One region of the Streptomyces sp. NPDC050610 genome, then DNA from elsewhere that is predicted to be linked to it. Evidence: riboswitches for the same ligand, from Rfam matches in the RefSeq annotation. Region 1 holds a riboswitch; each other region holds the start of a gene.

Region 1 (5,656 bases):
TCTCGCGCAGCGACAGCGCGTCGATCATCGCCTCGGCGCGGTCGCCGATGCCGCGCTTGGGGACGTTGAGGATGCGGCGCAGCGGGACGGTGTCCTCGGGGTTGGCGAGGACGCGCAGGTAGGCGAGGACGTCGCGGACCTCCTTGCGCTCGTAGAAGCGCACGCCGCCGACGACCTTGTAGGGCAGCCCGACCCGGATGAGGATCTCCTCGAAGACACGGGACTGGGCGTTGGTGCGGTAGAAGATGGCGACGTCGCCGGCCTTGGCGTCGCCCGCGTCGGTGAGCCGGTCGATCTCGTCGGCGACGAACTGGGCCTCGTCGTGCTCGGTGTCGGCGACGTAGCCGGTGATGGTGGCTCCGGCTCCGGCCTCGGTCCACAGGTTCTTGGGGCGGCGGTTCTCGTTGCGCTCGATGACGGCGTTGGCGGCGCTGAGGATGGTCTGGGTGGAGCGGTAGTTCTGCTCCAGCAGGATCGTCGTCGCGTCCGGGTAGTCCTCCTCGAACTGGAGGATGTTGCGGATGGTGGCGCCCCGGAACGCGTAGATCGACTGGTCGGCGTCGCCCACGACGCACACCTCGGCGGCGGGGACCTCTTCCGTGCCGGTCCCCACCAGCTCGCGCACGAGGGTGTACTGCGCGTGGTTGGTGTCCTGGTACTCGTCGACCAGCACGTGCCGGAAGCGGCGCCGGTAGTGGTCGGCGACGTCCGGGAACGCCTGGAGCAGGTGGACCGTGGTCATGATGATGTCGTCGAAGTCGAGGGCGTTCGCCTCGCGCAGCCGCGCCTGGTACATCGCGTACGCCTCGGCGAGTGTCTTCTCGAATCCTCCCCCAGACTCCGTCTGGGAGGTGCCCCCTGCGGCCTGGCCGGCGAACTCCTCCTCGTCGATCAGCTCGTTCTTCAGGTTCGAGATCTTGGCGCTGAAGGACTTGGGCGGGAAGCGCTTCGGATCGAGGTCCAGGTCCCGGCAGACCAGCGCCATCAGCCGCTTCGAGTCGGCGGCGTCGTAGATCGAGAAGGATGAGGTGAAGCCGAGCTTCTTCGACTCGCGGCGCAGGATGCGCACACAGGCGCTGTGGAAGGTGAGCACCCACATCGCGTTGGCCCGGGGGCCGACGAGGTCGCCGACGCGCTCCTTCATCTCGCCCGCGGCCTTGTTGGTGAAGGTGATCGCGAGGATCTGGCCGGGGTGCACGCCGCGCGCGCCCAGCAGGTGCGCGATCCGGTGCGTCAGCACGCGCGTCTTGCCGGACCCGGCGCCGGCGACGATCAGCAGCGGCCCGCCGCTGTGCACCACCGCGGCGCGCTGCTCCTCGTTGAGCCCCTCCAGCAGCGCGGAAGGGTCGATGACGGGCCGCGGCGCGCCGTCGCGGTAGTACGCGTCGCGCGCCCCGGAGCCGCCCTGCCCCGAGGCCGGGCCGGACCGCTGTACGGGCGCGTCGAAGGCGCCCCCGAAGAGGTCGTCCGGCACCGGCTCCGGTGCGGCGTCCTCGGGCGGCGGCGGGGGCTCCTCGCCCGAAGGTTCGAGATCCGCCAGGAAGCTGTCGTCAAAGAGGCTGCTCATCGCCCACCGAGTCTAGGCCGCCCCACTGACACCCGGCTCCGGCTGTGGAAAAGACGGGGGAAAGTACGGGCGGAAAGTACGGGCGGAGGGTCGGCGTCCAGGGGTCGGGAGCGGGCGGGAGAGGGCGGGAGAGGGCAGCTCGCGGCGTGGGAGGCGCAGTCACGGAAGGTTCCGGCATATCGAACACCAGCCTTCACAGCGGCCCCACCCGTTGGCTACGGTGCTCGCTCAGGCAGCCCGTCCCCCCGCCGACGCCCCGTCTGCACGGGCCGCCAACGCCGAGTCCGACTGCGCCGCGAGGCGCCCGGAGCCGGGGACCCACACGCACCACCGGGGTGAATCGGCCCGTACGCACGCACGCCGCGCCGTACGGACCGTAGGGCATAAACCTTCCAAAACCGCCCGAACCCGACAGCTAACCCGGTAGGCGGTCCACGGAAGGAGTCGCCTCCCTTGGCGTCACACCGCAAGCCCCGCAGCACTGGGCACGGGCTGCTCGACACGCCCGCCCGCCGCCGCACCGCCGTCTCCCTCACGACGGCGGCGCTGGCCTCCGCCACCCTGCTCTCCCAGACCGCGCACGCCGCCCCCGGCCGCCCCACAGCCCCCAAACCCTCCGGAACCTCCGGAACCTCCGTCGAGGACGTACAGCGACGCGTGGACGCCCTGTACCGGCAGGCGGGCACGGCCACGCAGGAGTACAACGCCGCCAAGGAGCGTACGGACGCGCAGAACGGCAAGGTCGACAGGCTGCTCGACGACGTGGCCCGGCGCACCGGGAAGCTCAACGACGCACGGCGCGCGCTCGGGGCGTACGCCGCGGCGCAGTACCGCGACGGCGGTGTGAGCCAGACGGCGAACCTGCTGTTCGCCGCCGATCCGCAGAGCTGGTTCGACCAGACGCATCTGATCGACCGGATGACGGGCCGGCAGGAGCGGGCCGTACGGGATTTCCGTACGCAGCAGAAGGCGGCGGCCAAGGGCCGGGGCGAGGCGGTACGGAGCCTGGCCGCGCTCACCGATTCGCAGAAGCAGCTGAGGGCGAAGAAGGAGACCGTCCAGGGGAAGCTCGGCGAGGCGCGGGAGCTGCTGTCGAAATTGACGGCCCAGGAGAAGGCGCGACTGGCCGCGATCGAGAAGAAGAAGGAGGCGGCGGCCAAGAAGAAGGCCGAAGAGCTGGCCAAACGCCAGGCCGAACGCCAGGCGGAGAAGCGGCAGGCGGAGAAGGCCGCGCAGGGCGGCGGCAGCGGCAAGGGGCAGGGCGGCTCGGAAACGGGCCACAAGGGGGGCGGCACCGACTCCGGAGCCCCCTCCGGGGCGCACTCCGCCAAGGCCGACAAGGCGATCGCCTTTGCTCGCGCACAGATGGGCAAGCCGTACGTGTGGGGAGCCACCGGCCCCAATTCGTACGACTGCTCAGGGCTGACGCAGGCGGCGTGGAAGGCGGCGGGCGTCGATCTTCCGCGCACCACGTGGGATCAGGTGAAGACCGGCGAGCGGGTGGCCACGGACGATCTCCAGCCGGGTGACCTGGTCTTCTTCTACGACGACATCAGCCATGTCGGCATGTACATAGGCGACGGGAAGATGATCCACGCGCCGAAGCCCGGGGCGAGCGTGCGGGTGGAGTCGATCTTCTACATGCCGATCTACGGGAGCGTGCGCCCGGCGTAGCGGAGACCGCTCACGCCCCCGGGGCGCCGGCTCTCAGCCGCTCACGTCCACAACAGGGCGATGAAGATGTTGGCGATGGTCAGGGCGCCCACGATGCCGAAGACGGGCGCCTCCACCTTCTCGTCGTCGCGCTTCACGTAGACCAGGCCGAGGACCACGATCAGGAACGCCAGCTTGATTCCGATCTTGACCGTGTTCAGCGAGTAGTCCTCGGCCTGGTTGAGGCCGACCAGCGCGACGCCCGTCACCAGCATGGTCAGCGCGCCGTGCAGCATCGCCGGGACCATGCGCGCCTCGCCCTTGCCCATGGCCTTCATCTGGGTGAGAAAGCCGCCGAGCAGGGCCGCGATGCCGATGATGTGCAGGCCGACGACGGCGTGAATCAGTACGTCCATGAGGCCCGACAGTATCCGGGGGCATATCACCCGTCGGCGGTCAGGTCTGCCTCATTCGCCGCTTCGATCAAGGGCGGCCGAAATCCTTCCGTATGGGCGCGAGTGGACCGATCACGTGCGGTCGCCGTGCGCACGGTTTCATCCAATAGCGGTCATGCACGCGCATTCCCGTGACGGTCGGGCCTAGCGTCCTGCACCAGGTGACCGGCTCCCCACTGTCACCGTCGGAGCGAGCGGGCCCCGCCAGGGCCCGTACCGCGCTCGGACGGCGACTGTCGGCCACTGCGCCGAGAAAGCCCGGCGGCGGCTCGCCCCCCTATTACGGGCCACCGCCGGGCCGACCGCGGCGAACCGGGGCCAGGACGCACAGCACACACGTCACACACAGCACGTTCAGCTCGCTCAGCACACGAAGGCAAGGCACCGGAAGGAAGTGACGGCCCCCGTGGCCTCGCACCGAAAGCCCAAACGGCACCGGCCGTACGCGCTCACCAGCGGCACCGCACGCACCGCGGCGACCCTCGCCCTCGCCGGCGCCGCCACCGGCACCGCGCTGGAGGGCACCGGGCACGCCGCGCCCCGACAGACCCCGGCCCAGGTCAAGACCCAGGTGGACCGCTACTACCAGGAAGCGGAAGCGGCCGCCGAGCGGTACAACGGCGCGAAGGACAAAGCGCGCGCCGCGGAGAAATCACTGGACGCGCTGCGCGACGAGGCCGCGCGCAAGACGGAGGGGCTCAACTCGGCCCGTAACGCGCTGGGGGCGTACGCCACGGCGCAGTACCGCGAAGGCGGCCTGTCCCCCGCGGTCCGGCTCGCGCTCTCCTCCTCCCCCGACCAGTACCTCGACCGCGCCTCGCTCGCCGACCACATGGCGGGTCGGCAGGCCGCCGCCGTGAAGCGTGTCGAACACGAACTGCGCGAGGTACGGCAGGTACGGACCGCCGCCGACGCCCAACTGACCCGCCTCAAGGGCTCGCAGGCCGAGCTGAGCGCGCACAAACGATCCGCCGAGGGAAAACTGGACGCCGCGCGGCGGCTCCTGGACGGGCTGACGGCCGAGCAGCGCGCGAACGCGCAGAACGACGGCGGGGGCGACGACGCCCCTGATACGGACCGGGGCACGGCCGTACGGGCGGCGGACCGCTCAGCGGCGCGCGGCAGTGCCCAGGCCGCGACGGCTCGCACTTCGACGGCCAGGGCTTCGACGGCCCAAGCCTCGACGGAGCGGGCGGCCCGCGCGGTGTCCTACGCGTACGCGGCGCTGGGCAAACCGTACGTGTGGGGGGCCACCGGCCCGTCCGCGTACGACTGCTCGGGACTGACGCAGGCCGCCTGGCGGGCGGCGGGGGTGTCGCTGCCGCGCACCACATACACCCAGATCAACGCGGGACCGAAGGTCAGCCGATCCCACCTCTCGCCCGGTGACCTGGTGTTCTTCTACTCGGGCGTCAGCCACGTCGGCATCTACGTCGGCGACGGCAAGATGATCCACGCGCCGCGCCCGGGAGCGCCGGTGCGGGTGGCCCCGATCGACCAGATGCCGTTCGCGGGCGCGACGCGCCCGGCGTGAGGGGCGAGCCGTCCCGCGACGGGATGCGCAGCGGGCTCATCTCGCCCACATGGGCCCCCGGCCGGGTGCTCCCCCGACCTCGGCGATGCTGGGGTGGCGCACCGCGTCCAGCCCGTCATCGGCGAGAAGGCCGGCGATCAGGGCCGTAGGCCCGAATACCTCGGTCGCGCTCAGATCCCAGTCGGTGAGGACGAACCAGGTGCCGTCCATCGGCCACCAGTGCGCGGGAAACCGGGTCGAGACGGCCGAGTCCGGCCGCGCGCAGGCATCGTGGTGAGCGAGTGCCTCGTCCAGCCGCCCTCGACGGGCCGGGACCGGGCGGCCGATCTCCTCGATCGCCGCTTGAGCCCAATAGCACTCCGTACTCATCCCGTCGAGGCTGTGACGGGCGAGGACCTCGATCAGGTGAGCCAGACAGGCACGGTCGATCTCCCCCGCCTCCGGCCT
Region 2 (5,656 bases), on a different contig from region 1:
GCACCCGCTCGCCAAGAAGGTCGGCTCCTGGCCCTCCGTCTTCGTGGTGGCCGGCGGCGTCGCCCTCGCCTCCTGGGCCGTCGAGCGGCGGGGCCAGGCCTGACGGGCGACGAGGGGGGGACGGGAGGCGGAGGGCCCCGGGCCGTACAGCCGTCTTCCGCACGGCCCGGGCGGAGCCGCTACCGCGACGCCTCCGTCAGCAGGTCCACCTCATCGGCCGTCAGCTGGAGGTCGGCCACCGCCAGCAGCGCCGGCAGCTGCGCCGTGTTGCGCGCGCTCGCGAGCGGGCACGCCACCGTCGGCCGGGCGGCGAGCCAGGCCAGGGACACCGTGGCCGGCTCGGCGTCGTGGGCCTCCGCGACCTTGTCCAGCGCTTCCAGTACGCGCAGGCCGCGCTCGGTCCGTACGTACTCGGCGGCGGTCCCCGACCGCGCGCTGTCCACGGCCGCGCCCGGGCGGTACTTGCCGGTCAGGAAGCCCGACGCCAGGCTGTAGTACGGGACCGCCGCCAGCCCGTGGCTCTCGGCGGTCGCGGCCAGGTCGCCCTCGTACGAATCGCGCGAGACGAGGTTGTACTTGGGCTGGACCGCCACGTACTTGACCAGCCCCTCCGCGTCGGAGAAGGCCAGCGCCTCCGCCAGCCGGTCCGCCGTGATGTTGGAGGCGGCGATCTCACGGACCTTGCCCTCCCGCACCAGTTCGTCGAGGGCCGTGATGAACTCCGACACCGGTACGGACGGGTCGTCGTAGTGCGTGTAGTAGAGGTCGATGTAGTCGGTGCGCAGGCGGCGCAGGGACTCCTCCACGCCCGCCTTGATGGCGTTGGCCGCCAGGCCGCGCCGCTCCGGAACGCCCGCGCCGACCTTGGTGGCCAGGACGACGTCCTCGCGGTTGCCGCGCGTGGCGAACCAGTCGCCCAGGACGGTCTCGGACTCGCCGCCCGAGTTGCCGGGGACCCACGCGGAGTAGACGTCGGCGGTGTCGATGAAGTTGCCGCCGGCCGCCGTGTAGGCGTCCAGTACGGCGAAGGACTCCGTCTCGTCGGCCGTCCAGCCGAAGACGTTGCCGCCGAGGCAGAGCGGATGGACGGACAGATTGCCGATCTTCTTGCGCTTCTCAGCCATAAGCCCATTTAACGCCTCGCACGGACGCGTTAACGGCTTGGACGGATTCACCCGTTCCGTTTTGGCCACTGCGGTCGCTGTGGTCACTATGATCACTGCGGCCGCTGTGGCCTCAAGTGGCCCGGCGCCACCGCCCGTTACGGCTTCATCCCGTGCTCCCGCAGCCACGCCATCGGGTCCACCGGCGTGCCCCCACCCGGCCGCACCTCCAGGTGCAGGTGCGGGCCGGTGACGTTGCCGGTCGCGCCGACCCGGCCGATGACGTCGCCCGCCTGCACCTTCCCTGAGTTCACGGCGATCGAGGACTGGTGGCAGAACCACAGCTCAGTGCCGTCGTCCAGGGTGAGCACCGTGCGGTAGCCGTACGAGCCCGCCCACCCGGCCTGCGTGATCGTGCCGCCGTGCACCGCCTTGATCGGCGTACCCGTCGGCGCCGCGAAGTCCTGCCCGGTGTGGTTGGCGGACCACATGTCGCCCGACTGGCCGAATCCGGCGGTAAGCGTGTACGAACCTACGGGCAGCGTGTACGCGGCGCCCGGCTTCACGAGCCCCTTCTCCGACGCTTTCTCCTGGGCGGCCGCTGCGGCCTTCTTGTCGGCCGCGTCCTTGGCCGCGGCCTCCTTCTCGGCCTTCGCCTTGGCCGCCGCTTCGGCCTTCGCCTTCTCCCCGGCGTCCGCCTCGGCCTTCCGCTTCGCCGCCTCGTCGGCGGCCTTGTCCGCCGCCGCCCGGACCACCGCGTCGCGCGCCTCACTGTCGGCGGCGGACTGCTGGTGCTCGGCCTGCTGAAGGATGCGGGCGCGGAGCGCCTCGCCCGCGTCGGCGACGCCGTTCGCCGCGTCTTCCGCGGAGAGGCCGATCCGGGACAGCGGCTGGTCCGCGCCGGGAGCCTCGGCGGCCTCGGCAGCCTCCGGAGCGGAGTCGTCCGCCAGGAGCGAGCCGATGCCCGGCAGGTCCTCCACGGCCGGCAGCTTCCCCGGCAACTCGCCCATCTGGTCGGCCAGATGCGCCAGGTCGGGCATGGATATCGGGGGCGCGGGGCGGTCCTTGGCGCTGGCCATCCCGCCCGCCCCGACCGCCGCGATGACGCCGACGCCGAGCACCGCTCCGCTACGGGCCATCGTGCCGCCGCGCTGCTTGCCGATCCGGTGCTTGCCGCGGACAGGGCCCGCGGAGTCCTCGGTGGGATTCCACTCCTCCCACAGCTCCGCCCCCCGCTCCCCCGACCAGCCCTCGTTGGGGTCTACGAGGTCTGCGGGGTCTACGGGATCTGCGGGATCTGCGGGATCTACGAAGTCGGCGAGGTCCGCGGGGCCGCCTGCGGGGCCTGCCACGAAGTCCGCTCCGGCGGCCGACGCGAGGCCGTCACCAGGACCGATGTCGATACCGGGGCCGATGTCGAAACCAGGACCGGTGTCGATACCGGAGCCGAGGCCGAGGCCGGCGCCCGAGTGGGCTCCATCGGCCTCAGGGCCGGAGCCGAGTTCCGCACCGGTGGGAACGCCGGACGGAGTGCCGGGAGCCGGCTCGAACGGAGGGGCGTAAGAAGGGGCGTACGACTGGTCGAAGGCCGACTGGTCGAAGGCCGACTGGTCGTAGACCGACGGGTCGTAGGCCGGGTCGTACGTCGGCTCGTCGAGGGCAGGCTTGTTGGACGCCACGGGGGCGCACTCCTTTCCTTCCTTCTCGCCTACCGGGTTAGCTGACGGGTTCGGAGCAGGAAGGTCTCCTACGGGCCCCTTCTCGCGAAGGCGCCCGACTCACCCCAAGGTTGGTGGTTCCCCGGTTCCCTGGTGCCTCGTGTTGCCGGTGCTGCCGATGGTGCTGGGTACGTACGGTGTGGCCGGTGTTGCTGGTGCCTGCGGGATTCGGCGAAGGCGCACGGTGCCGCCTCTTGCGGCGGTTGTGACGACCGCGCTGCGTTATCGAACGTTAATAGAAGCGAGACCCGGATACCAAGCTGTTGCCCGTAATCCGCGCAGGCTTTGGCGAGGACTTTATGGACACGCGTCGGCGAAAGCGGTCGAGTCGCCTCGCCTGCCGAAACCCCTCGGCGGCGATCGTGCGCCAGTCGTTATGCACAGGGATCAAGATCCACTACGCACCGTGTTCCCGGTCAGCATCGTGTTCCGACCCGCACCGTGTTCCGACCCGCGCCGTGTTCCCGGTCAGCGCCGTGCCCCCTATACGCGCCTATACGCGCCGGAATTCCGCCCTACCCCTCCGGCTCCTCCCCCGGCACAGCCGCCACCCCATCCCCGCAGCGCCGAATCGCCAGCAGCGCCATGTCGTCCGACGTCCCCCCGCCCGTATGCCGCGCCACGTCCGCGGCGAGCGCCTCCAGCACCAGGTCCGGCCCGTCGAACAGCCGCCCGTTCAGCCGGGCTTGCGGGTCGTAGAAGACGTCCCGCTTGTCCCTGGCCTCCGTGACCCCGTCCGTGAACAGCAGCAGCGTCGCCCCCGCCGGAAAGTCCCATACGTCCACCCGGTCCGGCCAGACGCCCAGGTCGCCCATGCCCAGCGGCAGCGCCGGCACCTCCGGTGTCGCCTCCACCGCCTTGCCGTCCGCGTACAGCAGCAGCGGCGGCGGATGGCCGCGGTTCACCACGCGCAACACCGCGCCGTCCGAGGCCGCCACCTCCACCTCCGCGAGTACGGCCGTGGTGAACCCCTCGAACTGGTCCAGCCCCTCCCGCCGCACCCCCTCCCGCTGCAACGCCCGTTCCAGCCGCGCGGCGAGCCCTTCCAGGGTCGGCTCCTGCTCCGCCGCCTCCCGGAACGCGCCGATCACGACGGCGACCGCCTCGACCGCCTCCAGGCCCTTGCCCCGGACGTCGCCGACGATGACGCGTACGCCGTGCGGGGTGTCCTGTACCGCGTACAGGTCGCCGCCGATACGGGCGTCCGCCTGCGCCGCCACATAGCGCGCCGCGACGCTCAGCCCCTCGCCGATTCGGTCCGGGGGCGTGGGCAGCACGGCCCGCTGAGCCGCCTCCGCGATGCCGCGCGCGGACTCCAGCTGCTGGTCGCTGCGGCGCACGATGCGGTTGATGCCGAGGGCGAGCACGGCGACGGTCAGGACCGTGGCGACCTTGGTCGCGGACTCGAACGAGTTCACCGCGCGGTGATAGGCGTTGGTCCCGGCCGCGGCGGCGACGGCCGCAACGGCGGTGGCGGCCGTGCCGCGCCGCCCGAAGAGCGGGGCGGCGACCAGCGGAGCGGCCGACAGGAACGGGGCCCCGGTGTACTTCGGCGGGGTCAGGAGGTCGAAGAGGACGCCGCCGACGATGAGTACGGCGGGCGCCCAGCGCGCCAGGCAGTTCGCGACGACGCCGCGGCGCGAGAGCCCGTTCGCGGGCGCTCCCGCGGGCACTCGTGCGCGGGTGCCCCCGCGTGCCCGGCCTCCGGGACCTCGCTTCCCCACCGTTCTCTCCTGACCGGTCCGTCCCGCGCGGCGCCCCTCCCAGGCTTCCGGCCGACGCCGCTCCCGGCGACCGCTGCTCATCCAATCGGGTGGCCGCTGCCCGCCCCCTCAAACGGGGCCGTCGACGGCGGATCGGAGCGAGGTACAGGCGTGAGCGCTGGTGGGAGTGGTGAGGCGGGGAGCGCGCGAGCCGCCGCAGCGGGCGCGCGCGTCAGGAGGGCCAGGCGCGCCGCAACACCGCGCGCCCCGCAGTCGGCGACACCCCCGCCCCCGGAAGCACCCCGCACCAGGCAGCGCCCGCCCCCAGCACGTCACAGCAGAGACGGGCAGGAAAGGACGGGCGCCGAGCGAGGACGGTCAAGGACGGGCAGAAACGAACGGTGGACAGACGGGGGTCAGCCAAGGGTCAGACAGAAGGCCGGGCGGATCAGCCAGAGTCAGACAGGGGCCAGCCAGAGACAGACAGAGACAGAGACAGAGACAGCCGTCAGGCCGCCGGAGTCCGTCCCCGCCCGCGCCCCGAGCCGCCGTTGCCACCGCTGCCGCCGCGCCCGCCGCCACCGGCCGAGCCCGAACCCGAGCCCTGGTACGTACGGCCGCGACCGCCCCGGCTGCCCCGGCCGCGACCGCCGGAACCTGAACCGGAGCCCGAGCCCGTACCCGTGCCCGGCCGCGAGGTCCGCGACTTCGGCTTGCCCTGGGGCTGCGCCGGAGCCGGGGGCGTGATGACGACCGGGACGCCGCTGGGGACGCGGGCCCCCGTGATGCGCACCAGCTCGGCGTCCTCCGGGCCCACCTTCGCGACCTGCGGGGTGATCTTCGCCGTGACCATCATCCGGCTCATCTCGCGCCGCTGCTCCGGCAGTACGAGCGTGACGACGGTGCCGGACTCGCCCGCGCGCGCCGTGCGGCCGCCGCGGTGCAGGTAGTCCTTGTGGTCGACGGGCGGGTCGACGTTCACGACGAGGTCGAGGCCGTCGATGTGGATGCCGCGGGCGGCGACGTTGGTCGCGATGAGCGCCGTGACCTGCTCCGTACGGAACTGGTCCAGCGTGCGGTTGCGCTGCGGCTGGCTCTTGCCGCCGTGCAGCGCCGCGGCCCGTACGCCGCT
Region 3 (5,656 bases), on a different contig from region 1:
CGACGACGACCGGTTTGACGGCGGCGGTGCGCTTGGCGAGGCGGGTGAACTTGCGCGGGTCCCCGATGGATTCGAGGTACATGACGACGACGGCGGTGTCCGGGTCGTCGTGCCAGTACTGGAGGAAGTCGTTGCCGGAGACGTCGGCGCGGTTCCCGGCGGAGACGAAGGTGGAGACGCCCGCGAGCGAGGCCGCGCGCCGGTGCAGTCCGGACAGCAGCGCGATGCCGATGGCGCCGGACTGGGAGAACAGCCCCACCTGCCCGGCGGCCGGCATCTCGGGCGACAGCGAGGCGTTGAGCCGGACGCCGGAGGCGGTGTTGATGAGGCCGAACGCGTTGGGGCCGATGACGCGCATGCCGTACGAGCGGGCCTGGCGGACCAGCTCGCGCTGGCGGTCGCGGCCCTCGGGGCCGCTCTCGGCGTACCCGGCGGAGAGGACGACGAGGCCCTGCACGCCGTGCTCCCCGCAGTCGGCGACGACGCCGGGCACCTGCTCGGCGGGGACCGCCACGACGGCCAGGTCGACGGTCTCCTCGATGTCGCCGACCGAGCGGTAGGCGGGCACGCCCTCCGGCCGCAGCCGCGAGGAGCCCGCCGGGAAGGCGCGGTTGACCGCGTACGCACGGCCGGTGAAGCCGCCCTCCAGGAGGTTGCGCAGGGCGGCGCGGCCCACGCCGCCGGGCTCCCGGCCGGTGCCGACGACGGCGACCGCCCCGGGGGCGAGCAGCCGCTGCACGGAGCGGGCCTCGGCGCGCTGCTCGCGGGCGCGCTGGACGGCGAGGGACTGGTCGGTGGGCTCCAGGTCGAATTCGAGGCGGACGACGCCGTCCTCGAAGGAGCGCTTCTGGGTGTACCCGGCGTCCGTGAAGACCTTGATCATTTTGGTGTTGGCGGGCAGCACCTCGGCGGCGAACCGGCGGATGGAGCGCTCGCGGGCGACGGCCGCGATGTGCTCCAGGAGGGCGGAGGCGACGCCGCGGCCCTGGTGCGCGTCCTGGACGAGGAAGGCCACCTCGGCCTCGTCGGCGGGGGCGGTGGCGGCCATTCCGCGCGCGTCGATGCGGTCGTAGCGGACGGTGGCGATGAACTCGTCCCCGACCGTGGCGGCCAGGCCGACCCGGTCGACGTAGTCGTGGTGGGTGAAGCGGTGGACGTCGCGGTCGGACAGGCGCGGGTAGGGCGCGAAGAAGCGGTAGTACTTCGACTCGTCCGACACCTGCTCGTAGAAGCTGACCAGGCGCTGCGCGTCCGCGGCGGTGATGGGCCGGATCTGCGCCGTGCCGCCGTCGCGCAGCACGACATCGGCTTCCCAGTGGGTCGGGTACGCGGCGTGCTCCGACGGCGTGTGCATGGGGCCAGCGTACGACCGGGCACTGACAGACCCTCCGCTCGCGTACACCGGAGGGTCGGGGCAAGGTGGGCAGGGGCGCGGCGGACGAGGGAGCACGGCAGGTGGAGGCGGGTGCGGACGGGCCGGGCGGCACAATGGAGGAGGGAGCAGGGGGGCGGCACGGTGCCGGACGTCACCGCAGGAGCGACCGGGCACCGTGAGAGACTGGTCTAGACAACCAATGACGACTTGAAGGGCAACACCATGGTTGAGCGCCGCGTCACCGTCGGCTGGGCCGAGGGGCTGCACGCCCGCCCCGCGTCGATCTTCGTCCGTGCCGCGACCGCCTCGGGCGTCCCCGTGACGATCGCCAAGGCCGACGGCAACCCGGTCAACGCCGCCTCCATGCTCGCGGTGCTGGGCCTGGGCGCCCAGGGCGGCGAGGAGATCGTTCTCGCCTCCGAGGCCGACGACGCCGAGGCCGCGCTCGACCGCCTGGCGAAGCTGGTCGCCGAGGGGCTTGAGGAGCTCCCGGAGACCGTCTGATTCGGGTTCACCGGCGCGGCACGGCCGCGCGACGGGCCGCGGCGACCGATCACGGTCGCCGCGGCCCTTCTTCGTGGGGCTCCCCGCCGCCGCCGATTCACCGGCCGGCTCTCCCGCGGCGCACGCCGAAGACCCCGGCCATGCGGTCCGGGGTCTTCGGCGGTGCTTTGCGCGCGTGAGGCGCGCGGGATCAGAGGCTGACGCCGTGCGCGCGCAGGTACGCGACGGGGTCGATGTCCGAGCCGTACTCCGGGGACGTACGGGCCTCGAAGTGCAGGTGGGGGCCGGTCACGTTGCCGGTGGCGCCCGAGAGGGCTATCTGCTGGCCAGGGGTGACCGGCTGACCGACGGAGACGCCGATGGAGGAGAGGTGGCCGTACTGCGTGTACGTGCCGTCGTTCATCTTGATGACGATGTTGTTGCCGTACGCGCCGCCCGGGCCGGCCTCGACGACGGTGCCCGCGCCCACGGAGTGCACGGGGGTGCCCATTCCGGCGTGGAAGTCGACGCCGGTGTGGCTGCCGGAGGACCACAGTCCGCTGGACGCCTTGTAGGCGGTGGAGACGTACGAGCCGTCGACCGGCAGGACGAAGGCGTTGAGGCGCTTGCGCTCCTCGTCGCGGGCGGCCTTCGCCTTGGCGGCGCGCTCCGCGTCGGCCTTCCGCTTGGCCTCGTCCGCGCGCTTCTTGGCCTCGGCGGCCTTGGCCCTGGCTGCGGCCTCCGCCTTCGCCTTGGCGGCGGCCTCGGCGGCGGCGTGCTGCTGGGACTCGGCCTGGGCCCCGATGCTGTCGGCCACGTCGTTGCTCATGACGACGGCCTGGGTGAGGCCGGTGTCCTCGATCTTGGGAGCGGGGTCGCCGCCGGACGCGAGGGCCGGGGAGGCGAGGCCGGCGACGACGCCGGTGGCGGCCAGGGTCGCGACCCCCGCCGCGTTGGCGCCGACACGCACGGCGCGGCTCGGACGACGGTGCTTCCCGGTGGCACGGGTGAACGCCATAGGTACGGCTGATCCTTTCCTTCCTTCTCGCCTACCGGGTTAGCTGACGGGTTCGGAGCAGGAAGGTCTCCTACGGGTCCCTCCGGGAAGGGGCCCGATTCACCCCAGGGACGTGTGGGTCCCCGGCTCCCCTGGCTCACGCCATTGGGGACTCGGCGATGGTTGTCCGGGGCCGCGGCTGCGACTCATATACGACGGACAACCGCCATGAAGCTAAACGGGCCTTCTTTCAATCGGCAAACAGAACCGCGATTTTGTGCCCTACGCCACACGGCAGACACGCAACCACTCCGATAAACCGGACAAACGGCGGGGCGCGAGGGCCCCATAGACCCCTCGCGCCCCACTCGTCCCGTTATGGGACCTTCGCGACAAGACCCTCGCGGCCGTCGCGTTCCCCTCAGCCGGAGACGACCGTCACCTCTCCGATGCCGAGCGCCTTGACCGGCTCCAGGATCTCCGCGGCGTCGCCGACGAGGACCGTGACGAGCCGGTCGGCCGGGAAGGCGCTGACGGCGGCCGCGGTGGCCTCCACCGTGCCGGTCTCCGCGAGGCGCGCGTACAGCTGGGCCTGGAAGTCGTCCGGGAGGTGCTGCTCGACCTGGTCGGCGAGCGTCCCGGCGACGGCCGCGGCCGTCTCGTACTTCAGCGGGGCGACTCCGACGAGGTTCTGCACGGCGATGTCGCGCTCGGCGTCCGTCAGCCCCTCGGCGGCCAGCGTCCGCAGCACGGTCCACAGGTCCGCGAGCGCGGGTCCGGTGGACTCGGTGTCCACCGAGCCGCTGATGGCCAGCAGCGAGGCGCCTGTGGGCCCCTGGAGGGCCGAGGCCTCGGAGGAGCGCAGCACCTGGGCGTAGGAGCGCACGCCGTAGGTGTAGCCCTTCTCCTCGCGCAGGACGCGGTCCAGGCGCGAGGTGAGGGTGCCGCCGAGGCAGTACGCGCCGAGGACCTGGGCGGGCCAGACGCGGTCGTGCCGGTCGGGGCCGATCCGGCCGAGGAGCAGCTGGGTCTGGACGGCGCCGGGGCGGTCCACGATCACCACCCGGCCGGTGTCGTCGGCGGTGATGGGCGTCACCGGGTACGGCTCGGCGGTGCCGCCGGTCCACGCGCCGAGCGTGTCGGCGAGCGCCTCGGCCAGGTCGACGCCGGTGAAGTCGCCGACCACCACGGCGGTCGCGGTGGCGGGCCGTACATGGGCCTCGTAGAAGGCCCGTACGGCCGCGGCGTCGATGTCGCGGACGGTCTCCTCGGTGCCCTGGCGGGGGCGCGACATGCGCGCGCCCGCGGGGAAGAGCTGCTTGGAGAGCGCCATGGCGGCCCGGCGGGCCGGGTTGGCCAGCTCGTGCGGGATCTCGTCGAGGCGGTTGCCCACGAGCCGCTCGATCTCGCTGTCCGCGAAGGCCGGCGCCCGCAGGGCGTCGGCGAGCAGGGCGAGCGCCTTGGGCAGCCGGGAGGCCGGGACCTCCAGCGAGACGCGGACGCCCGGGTGGTCGGCGTGCGCGTCGAGGGTGGCGCCGCAGCGCTCCAGCTCGGCGGCGAAATCCTCGGCGGAGTGCTTGTCGGTGCCCTCGGACAGGGCGCGCGCCATGATCGTGGCGACGCCGTCGAGCCCGGCCGGCTCGGCCTCCAGCGGCGCTTCGAGGTTGACCTCCACGGCGACGACCTGCTGGCCGGGGCGGTGGCAGTGCAGCAGCGTGAGGCCGTTGGGCAGCTGGTCGCGCTCGGGGGCCGGGAAGGCCCACGGCGTGGGGGCGCCGGGCTGCGGCTGCGGGTGGAACTGCATGGTGGTGGTGGCCACGGCGTCGCTCACTGGCCCGCCTCCTGCTCTTCGGCGTTCTTCGCGGTGTCTTCGATGGCTCCGTCGGCCGCCTGCTCGGCGTCCGCCGACTCGGTCTCCGCGGGCTCGGTCGGTTCGTAGACGAGAACCGCGCGGTTGTCGGGGCGCAGCCGGGCCGCGGCGACGGCCCGCACCTCCTCCGCGGTGATGTCCAGCACGCGCCCCACGGCGGACAGCGCGAGCTGCGGGTCGCCGAACAGCACGGCGAACCGGGCCAGTTCGTCGGCGCGGCCGCCGACCGTGGCGAGCCGGTCCAGCCACTCGCGCTCCAACTGGGCCTGGGCCCGCTCCATCTCCTCCGGGGTCGGCCCCTCGGCGGCGAACCGGGCCAGCTCCTCGTCGACCGCGGACTCGATGACCGGCACCTCGACCCCGCCGGACGTCTTGACGTCCAGCCAGCCGAGGGAGGGCGCGCCCGACAGCCGCAGCAGCCCGAAGCCGGCGGCGACGGCGGTACGGTCCCGGCGGACCAGGCGGTTGTGGATCCGCGAGGACTCGCCGCCGCCGAGGACGGTGAGGGCGAGGTCGGCGGCGTCCGCCTCGCGGGTGCCGTCGTGCGGGAGGCGGTAGGCGGCCATCAGGGCGCGGGAGGGCACCTCCGCCTCGACCACCTCGCGCAGCTCGGCGCCGATGGTGTCGGGCAGCGTCCCGTCCCGGGGCGGCTGCTTGCCGTCGTGCGAGGGGATGGTGCCGAAGTACTTCTCGATCCAGGCGAGGGTCTGCTCGGAGTCGATGTCGCCGACGACCGAGAGGACCGCGTTGCCCGGGGCGTAGTACGTGCGGAAGAAGGCCCGGGCGTCCTCCAGGGAGGCGGCGTCCAGGTCGGCCATCGAACCGATGGGCGTGTGGTGGTAGGGGTGGCCCTCCGGGTAGGCCATGGCCGTCAGCTTCTCGAACGCCGTGCCGTAGGGCACGTTGTCGTAGCGCTGGCGGCGCTCGTTCT
Region 4 (5,656 bases), on a different contig from region 1:
CCTCGGGCTCGACGCCCAGGATGTCCAGGACGCCCTGGACGAACTCGTCCCGGTTCTCGGCGTCCCGCGAGGCGGAGGTGGCCACGAAGCGGACCCGCTCCGCGCCGTGCTCCTCGATGACCGCCGCGTACTCGCGGCACGCGGCGAACGTCCGCTCCAGCGCCTCGGGCGCGAGCCTGCCCGTACGGTCCACGCCCTGGCCGAGGCGGACGATCGTCATCCGGCGGTCGAGGTCGACCAGCCCGCCGGTGGCCGGGTCGACGTCCGCGACCAGCAGCCGGATGGAGTTCGTACCGCAGTCGACGGCGGCGACGCGCTTCATTCGGCGTCTCCTTCGGCCTGTACGTCCTGCTCCTGGGCGTCCGCCGCCTGGCACGGCGCGACGCACGGGCCCTTGCGCCACCACTCCGGCAGCATCGCGATGGCCTCGTCGCCGAGCGGGTTGACGCCCGGCCCGGCGGCCAGCGAATGGCCGACGAGCACGTGCAGGCACTTCACGCGGTCCGGCATGCCGCCCGCGCTCGGGAACCCTTCGAGCACCTCGATGGCGTCGCGGCGGGTGATGTAGTCCTCGTGCGCGGCGCGGTACGCGGCGGCCAGCTCCGGGTCGGTGCCCAGCCGTGCCGTCATCGTCTTCATCACGCCGTCCGCCTCCAGCGTCCCGATCGCGGAGGCCGCGCGGGGGCAGGTGAGGTAGTAGAGCGTCGGGAACGGCGTGCCGTCCTCCAGGCGCGGTGCGGTCTCGACCACGTCGGGGTTGCCGCAGGGGCAGCGGTGCGCGATGGAGCGCAGACCGCGCGGGGGGCGGCCCAGCTGCTCCTTGAACGCGGCGATGTCCGCGTCCGTCGGGGTCGTGGGCTCGGTCTTCGGAGGAGGGGTGTCCATGGGCTCGCTCGTACTCGGTCTTCTCGTGTCTTCTCGGTCGGTGGGCCGGATCGTACGCGCCGGGGCCGTACGGGCCACAGTCGCAGTCGTACGGGCCGGTGCGGCAGGCGTACGGGCCGGTGTCGCGCGGGCCGGGTCGTCGGGGCGGATCGTACGGGCCGGATCGTACGGGCCGGGGTGATCGGGACCGGGACCGGGCCGAGCGGCCCGTACAGCCGTACAGCCATGCAGCCGTACAGCCATGCAGCCAAGGTCCGTGCAGCCGCATCCGGGCGCCCGCCCCCGGCCGGGAGGGCCCCGTCAGCCCTTCCCGTGTCCGTCCGCCTTGTCCACCCCGTCCCAGAGGTTGTCGGACCAGGAGCGGCCGGCGCCGCCCTGGTCCTTCGGCCGCTTGGCGTCGCCGCCGCCGTCCACCACGCTGTAGCCGGTCTCCCCCGGTCGCGTGTAGTGCAGGTGCTCGCGCGCCTGCTGCTCGATGTAGGCCGGGTCCTTCAGCCGCGCCTTCTCCTCGCGGAGCCGCTTGACCTGCTCGCGCGCCTCCCGCGACTGCCGCAGCTGATCGCCGATGTCCGAGCGCTGGGTGATGAACTGCCGCATCGGGTAGGCGAGGGCGACGACCAGCGAGCAGACGACGAGCGCGAGCAGCGCCGCCCGGCCGGTGAGGCGGTTGCGGCGCACGGGCCGGGTCCGGTACACGCGGGCGGCGGCCTGCTCGCCGAGCGCCTTGAGCCTGGTCGCCGTGGAGAACCGATCCGCCGGCACAGCCGCCTCCCCTGTCTCGTCGCCCGTGCGACCCACCTACGTACACGTCCCCGGCAACGGTACGGGACCGGTGCCGGGGACGCTTCGCTTACGCGCTCAGCCGCGTACGGCCGTGTTCCGCGTGCTCGCGGGCCGTGGGGTCAGCCCTTGAAGCGCGGGAACGCGGAACGGCCCGCGTAGACCGCGGCGTCGTCGAGGATCTCCTCGATGCGCAGCAGCTGGTTGTACTTGGCGACGCGCTCGGAGCGGGCCGGGGCGCCGGTCTTGATCTGGCCGCAGTTGGTGGCGACGGCCAGGTCGGCGATGGTGACGTCCTCGGTCTCGCCGGAGCGGTGGGACATCATGCACTTGAAGCCGTTGCGCTGGGCTAGCTCGACGGCGTCGAGGGTCTCGGTCAGCGAGCCGATCTGGTTGACCTTGACCAGCAGGGCGTTGGCGGCGCCCTCCTCGATGCCGCGGCCGAGGCGCTCCGGGTTGGTGACGAACAGGTCGTCGCCGACGATCTGGACCTTCTCGCCCAGCTTGTCGGTGAGGACCTTCCAGCCCGCCCAGTCGTCCTCGTACAGCGGGTCCTCGATGGAGACCAGCGGGTACGCGGCGACGAGCTCCTCGTAGTACTCCGTCATCTGCGCGGCGGAGCGGTCCTGGCCCTCGAAGGCGTAGACGCCGTCCTTGTAGAACTCGGAGGCGGCGACGTCGAGCGCGAGCGCGATGTCCTGGCCGGGCGCGTAACCGGCCTGCTTGATGGCCTCGACGATGAGGTCGAGCGCCTCGCGGTTCGAGCCCAGGTTCGGGGCGAAGCCGCCCTCGTCGCCGAGGCCGGTGGACAGCCCGCGCTCCTTCAGCACGCCCTTGAGCGTGTGGTAGACCTCCGCGCCCCAGCGCAGCGCCTCGGAGAAGGACTCCGCGCCGATCGGCGCGATCATGAACTCCTGGATGTCCACGTTGGAGTCGGCGTGCGAGCCGCCGTTGAGGATGTTCATCATCGGCACCGGCAGGAGGTGCGCGTTGGGGCCGCCGAGGTAGCGGAAGAGCGGCAGGTCGGACGCCTCGGAGGCGGCGTGCGCGACGGCGAGGGAGACGCCGAGGATGGCGTTGGCGCCGAGCGAGGACTTGTCCGCCGTGGCGTCCAGGTCGAACATCGCCTGGTCGATCAGGCGCTGCTCGGTGGCGTCGTAGCCGACGAGCTCCGGGCCGATCTGCTCGATGACGGCGAGGACGGCCTTCTCGACGCCCTTGCCCTGGTAGCGGTTGCGGTCGCCGTCGCGCAGCTCCAGCGCCTCGAAGGCACCGGTGGAGGCGCCGGACGGAACGGCGGCACGGCCCGTGGAGCCGTCGTCGAGGCCGACCTCGACCTCGACCGTGGGGTTGCCTCGCGAGTCGAGGATCTCGCGAGCTACGACGACGTCGATGGACGGCACGAGTGTCTCCTTCATGGGGTGACTGGTTTCTGCACCCCGAGCCTAACGGGCCGGGGGCATCCGCCCGCGCGCAGCCCGGGCTCCGGGCCGAAAAATGGGCCAAAGGGCCAGATCAGAGGACGAATGGCGGTGTTGTTCGCCGAACGGGGAATGGGGGCCGGAACTGGACACCGCCGGAGGGGCAGCCGACACGACACCCCCGGACATGCGAGTGCCCCGCTACGGCGCGATCGGGGGGAATGGCGCGCCGCAGCGGGGCGGTCTCTCATGAGCGGAGAGACAGGGACGGTGATGAAGCCGTCCCGGAGGAGCGGATCAGCTCAGGTGGAGCTGCTGACCCGGGTAGATCAGGTTGGCGTTGGAGACGATGCCCTTGTTCAGGTTGTACAGCTTCTCCCAGCCGCCCTTGACGCTGTGCTCCTTGGCGATCTTGCCGAGGGTGTCGCCGGACTTGACCTTGTACTCGCCGTCGCCCTTCTGGATGGACTTCGGCGCGACGGGCTTCGGCGCGGCCTGCTTGGGGGCGGCCTGCTTGGGGGCCTGCTGCTTCGGCGCGTAGTGCTTCGGGGCCTGCTGCTTCGGCGCGGCCTGGCGCTCGCTGCGGTCCGCGTGCTGCGTGCTGCGGCTGCTGGAACCGGTGTCGACGCCGGCGGCGGGGCCACCGGAGGACAGGTTGCCGGCGCCGGCGCAGGACCAGGCGCCCGGGCCCTGCATGGCGAGCAGCTTCTCGGCGGTGGCGATCTGCTGGCCCTTGGTGGCCTGGTCGGCACGCGGGGCGTACTGGGTGCCGCCCGCGGCGGCCCAGCTGGACTGGTTGAACTGCAGGCCGCCGTAGTAGCCGTTGCCGGTGTTGATCGACCAGTTACCACCGGACTCGCACTGCGCGACCTTGTCCCAGGTGGAGACGGAGGCGGCGGAGGCCGAGGTGGCGCCCATCAGCGGGACGGCGACAGCGGCACCGGCGACGCCGGCGAGCGTGGCGACACGGACGGCCTTGGACGGACGGCGGTGCTTGCCCTTGGAGATAAGCATGTTGGTTTCCTCACCGACGCCTACGAGGTGAGCTGTCGGGTTCGGGCTGTGAGCTGCCCGGCCTCGTGTGCCGGAGCACACGGGGCTTCACCCCTAGCCGTCCCGGTCCCCGTCGGTGTCGACGGGCCGTTCCGGCGGCCTACCTGGTTCCCCCGCTCCTGCCTACGGCGCTTTCGCGACGAATCCAGCGACCGCCGGCAGGATTCGGCGTGGCGATCGTGGTGCTCACGGTGGCGAGCGGTGACGACGTTAAACACACTGCCCAGGAGGGTTCAAACCCCCCCTCCTGACGGCAGTTGCCTCTACTTACCCACAGAAACAGCACATTTCCGCAGGTGAGAGACGGTAGGGAGAGATCGGGCAGGGGAGGAACCCGGGGCTGTCAACGAGACCCATGTCTCACTTTCCCTCGGAACGGACATACCGCCCGTACCGTCGCTCTCACGTTCCGAGATCAAGTTTCTGACCAGGGAAAATGAGATCGGGGTCGCTTCCTACGGTGCCGTGGTTGCGCTCGTAGAGGCTGGTCCAGCCGCCGGCGACGGAATGCTCCTCCGCGATCACCGAGAGGCTGTCCCCCGACCGCACCGTGTAGTCGTGAGGGGCCTGTTGGGGCGTACGAGACGAATTCCCGGCGCGCGATTCCCCACCGCGCGATTCCCCGCCGCGCGACGCGTGCCGGCCGCCGCCGCTCCGTCCGGCGTCGTCCTGCGCGGAGGAGCCCGTGCCGTCGTCCCCCTTGCTCCCTTCGCCCCCCTTCTCCCCTTCATCCGTGCCGCCGCGGTGCCGGCCCTCGCCGGACGTCGGCGACCCCGTCGTGGAGGTCGTGGGGTCGGTGGAGGGCTCAGTGGGCTCGGAAGGGGTCGTGGAAGGCGTCTGAGAGGGCTTGCCGCCGGGCTCGGGGGTCCCGGACGGGCTGGAGCCGTCCGCGCCGGTCGCGCCGGAGCCCTTCTCGCCGTCGCCCTTCCCGCTCGGCGTCGCGCTCGAACCGCCCTTTCCGGAGTCGGCCTTCCCCGGCTCCGTACGGCCCTTGCCCTTGTCCTTGCTCTCGCTCTTGTCCTTGCCCTCGCCCTTGTCCTCGCCTGAGGGTTTCTGGGACGGGTCGGAGCTGTGGGAGGGCGAGGGCGACTGGGCGGAGGGCTCCGAGGACGGCGTCTGGGTGCTGCCCGGGTCGACGCCCGGGGCCGCACTGCCGCGGTTGAGCCCGGAACTGACCGCGCATCCCGACCAGGGCTTGGTGCCCTGGCCCTCCAGGATCTTCTGGGCCACGGCTATCTGCTGGGCCCGGCTGGCCAGGTCGGGTCTCGGCGCGTACGCCCTCCCCCCGTACAGATCCCACGTCGACTGCGAAATCTGGAGCCCGCCGTAGAAGTCGTTCCCGGCGTCGGCGCTCCACGTTCCGCCGCTCTCGCATTGAGCGACGCGGTCCCAGGTCGCTGCGTCCGCGGCGTTCGCACCGGTGGCCGCGAGCAGCGGCATGGCGATTCCGGCGCCCGTCACCCCCGCCGCTACGACGATGGCCGGGACCTGACGGGGGCGGCGGTGTCGACCGTTCC

The links. Region 1 has a riboswitch for cyclic di-AMP ahead of AB0I22_RS17495 (NlpC/P60 family protein). Riboswitches for the same ligand answer to the same signal wherever they lie in the genome.
Region 2: another riboswitch for cyclic di-AMP. It lies ahead of AB0I22_RS35845 (M23 family metallopeptidase); the one in region 1 lies ahead of AB0I22_RS17495 (NlpC/P60 family protein).
Region 3: another riboswitch for cyclic di-AMP. It lies ahead of AB0I22_RS14445 (M23 family metallopeptidase); the one in region 1 lies ahead of AB0I22_RS17495 (NlpC/P60 family protein).
Region 4: another riboswitch for cyclic di-AMP. It lies ahead of AB0I22_RS14985 (transglycosylase family protein); the one in region 1 lies ahead of AB0I22_RS17495 (NlpC/P60 family protein).

The regions. Positions count from the first base shown of each region.
Region 1 is NZ_JBFAIV010000012.1:160,472-166,127, reverse strand. Features, by position in the region: gene pcrA (DNA helicase PcrA) at 1-1,567, opposite strand, end outside; cyclic di-AMP (ydaO/yuaA leader) riboswitch at 1,834-2,013, shown strand; gene AB0I22_RS17495 (NlpC/P60 family protein) at 2,060-3,241, shown strand; gene AB0I22_RS17490 (hypothetical protein) at 3,283-3,636, opposite strand; gene AB0I22_RS17485 (NlpC/P60 family protein) at 4,082-5,209, shown strand; gene AB0I22_RS17480 (hypothetical protein) at 5,246-5,656, opposite strand, start outside.
Region 2 is NZ_JBFAIV010000047.1:23,241-28,896, forward strand. Features, by position in the region: gene AB0I22_RS35835 (hypothetical protein) at 1-103, shown strand, start outside; gene AB0I22_RS35840 (aldo/keto reductase) at 180-1,124, opposite strand; gene AB0I22_RS35845 (M23 family metallopeptidase) at 1,262-2,782, opposite strand; cyclic di-AMP (ydaO/yuaA leader) riboswitch at 2,794-2,943, opposite strand; gene AB0I22_RS35850 (PP2C family protein-serine/threonine phosphatase) at 3,337-4,437, opposite strand; gene AB0I22_RS35855 (DEAD/DEAH box helicase) at 5,033-5,656, opposite strand, start outside.
Region 3 is NZ_JBFAIV010000009.1:202,793-208,448, forward strand. Features, by position in the region: gene AB0I22_RS14435 (GNAT family N-acetyltransferase) at 1-1,354, opposite strand, end outside; gene AB0I22_RS14440 (HPr family phosphocarrier protein) at 1,598-1,879, shown strand; gene AB0I22_RS14445 (M23 family metallopeptidase) at 2,070-2,876, opposite strand; cyclic di-AMP (ydaO/yuaA leader) riboswitch at 2,890-3,044, opposite strand; gene AB0I22_RS14450 (pitrilysin family protein) at 3,277-4,686, opposite strand; gene AB0I22_RS14455 (pitrilysin family protein) at 4,683-5,656, opposite strand, start outside.
Region 4 is NZ_JBFAIV010000010.1:36,138-41,793, forward strand. Features, by position in the region: gene AB0I22_RS14965 (Ppx/GppA phosphatase family protein) at 1-322, opposite strand, end outside; gene AB0I22_RS14970 (DUF501 domain-containing protein) at 319-885, opposite strand; gene AB0I22_RS14975 (septum formation initiator family protein) at 1,186-1,647, opposite strand; gene eno (phosphopyruvate hydratase) at 1,788-3,068, opposite strand; gene AB0I22_RS14985 (transglycosylase family protein) at 3,384-4,100, opposite strand; cyclic di-AMP (ydaO/yuaA leader) riboswitch at 4,103-4,247, opposite strand; gene AB0I22_RS14990 (transglycosylase family protein) at 4,542-5,656, opposite strand, start outside.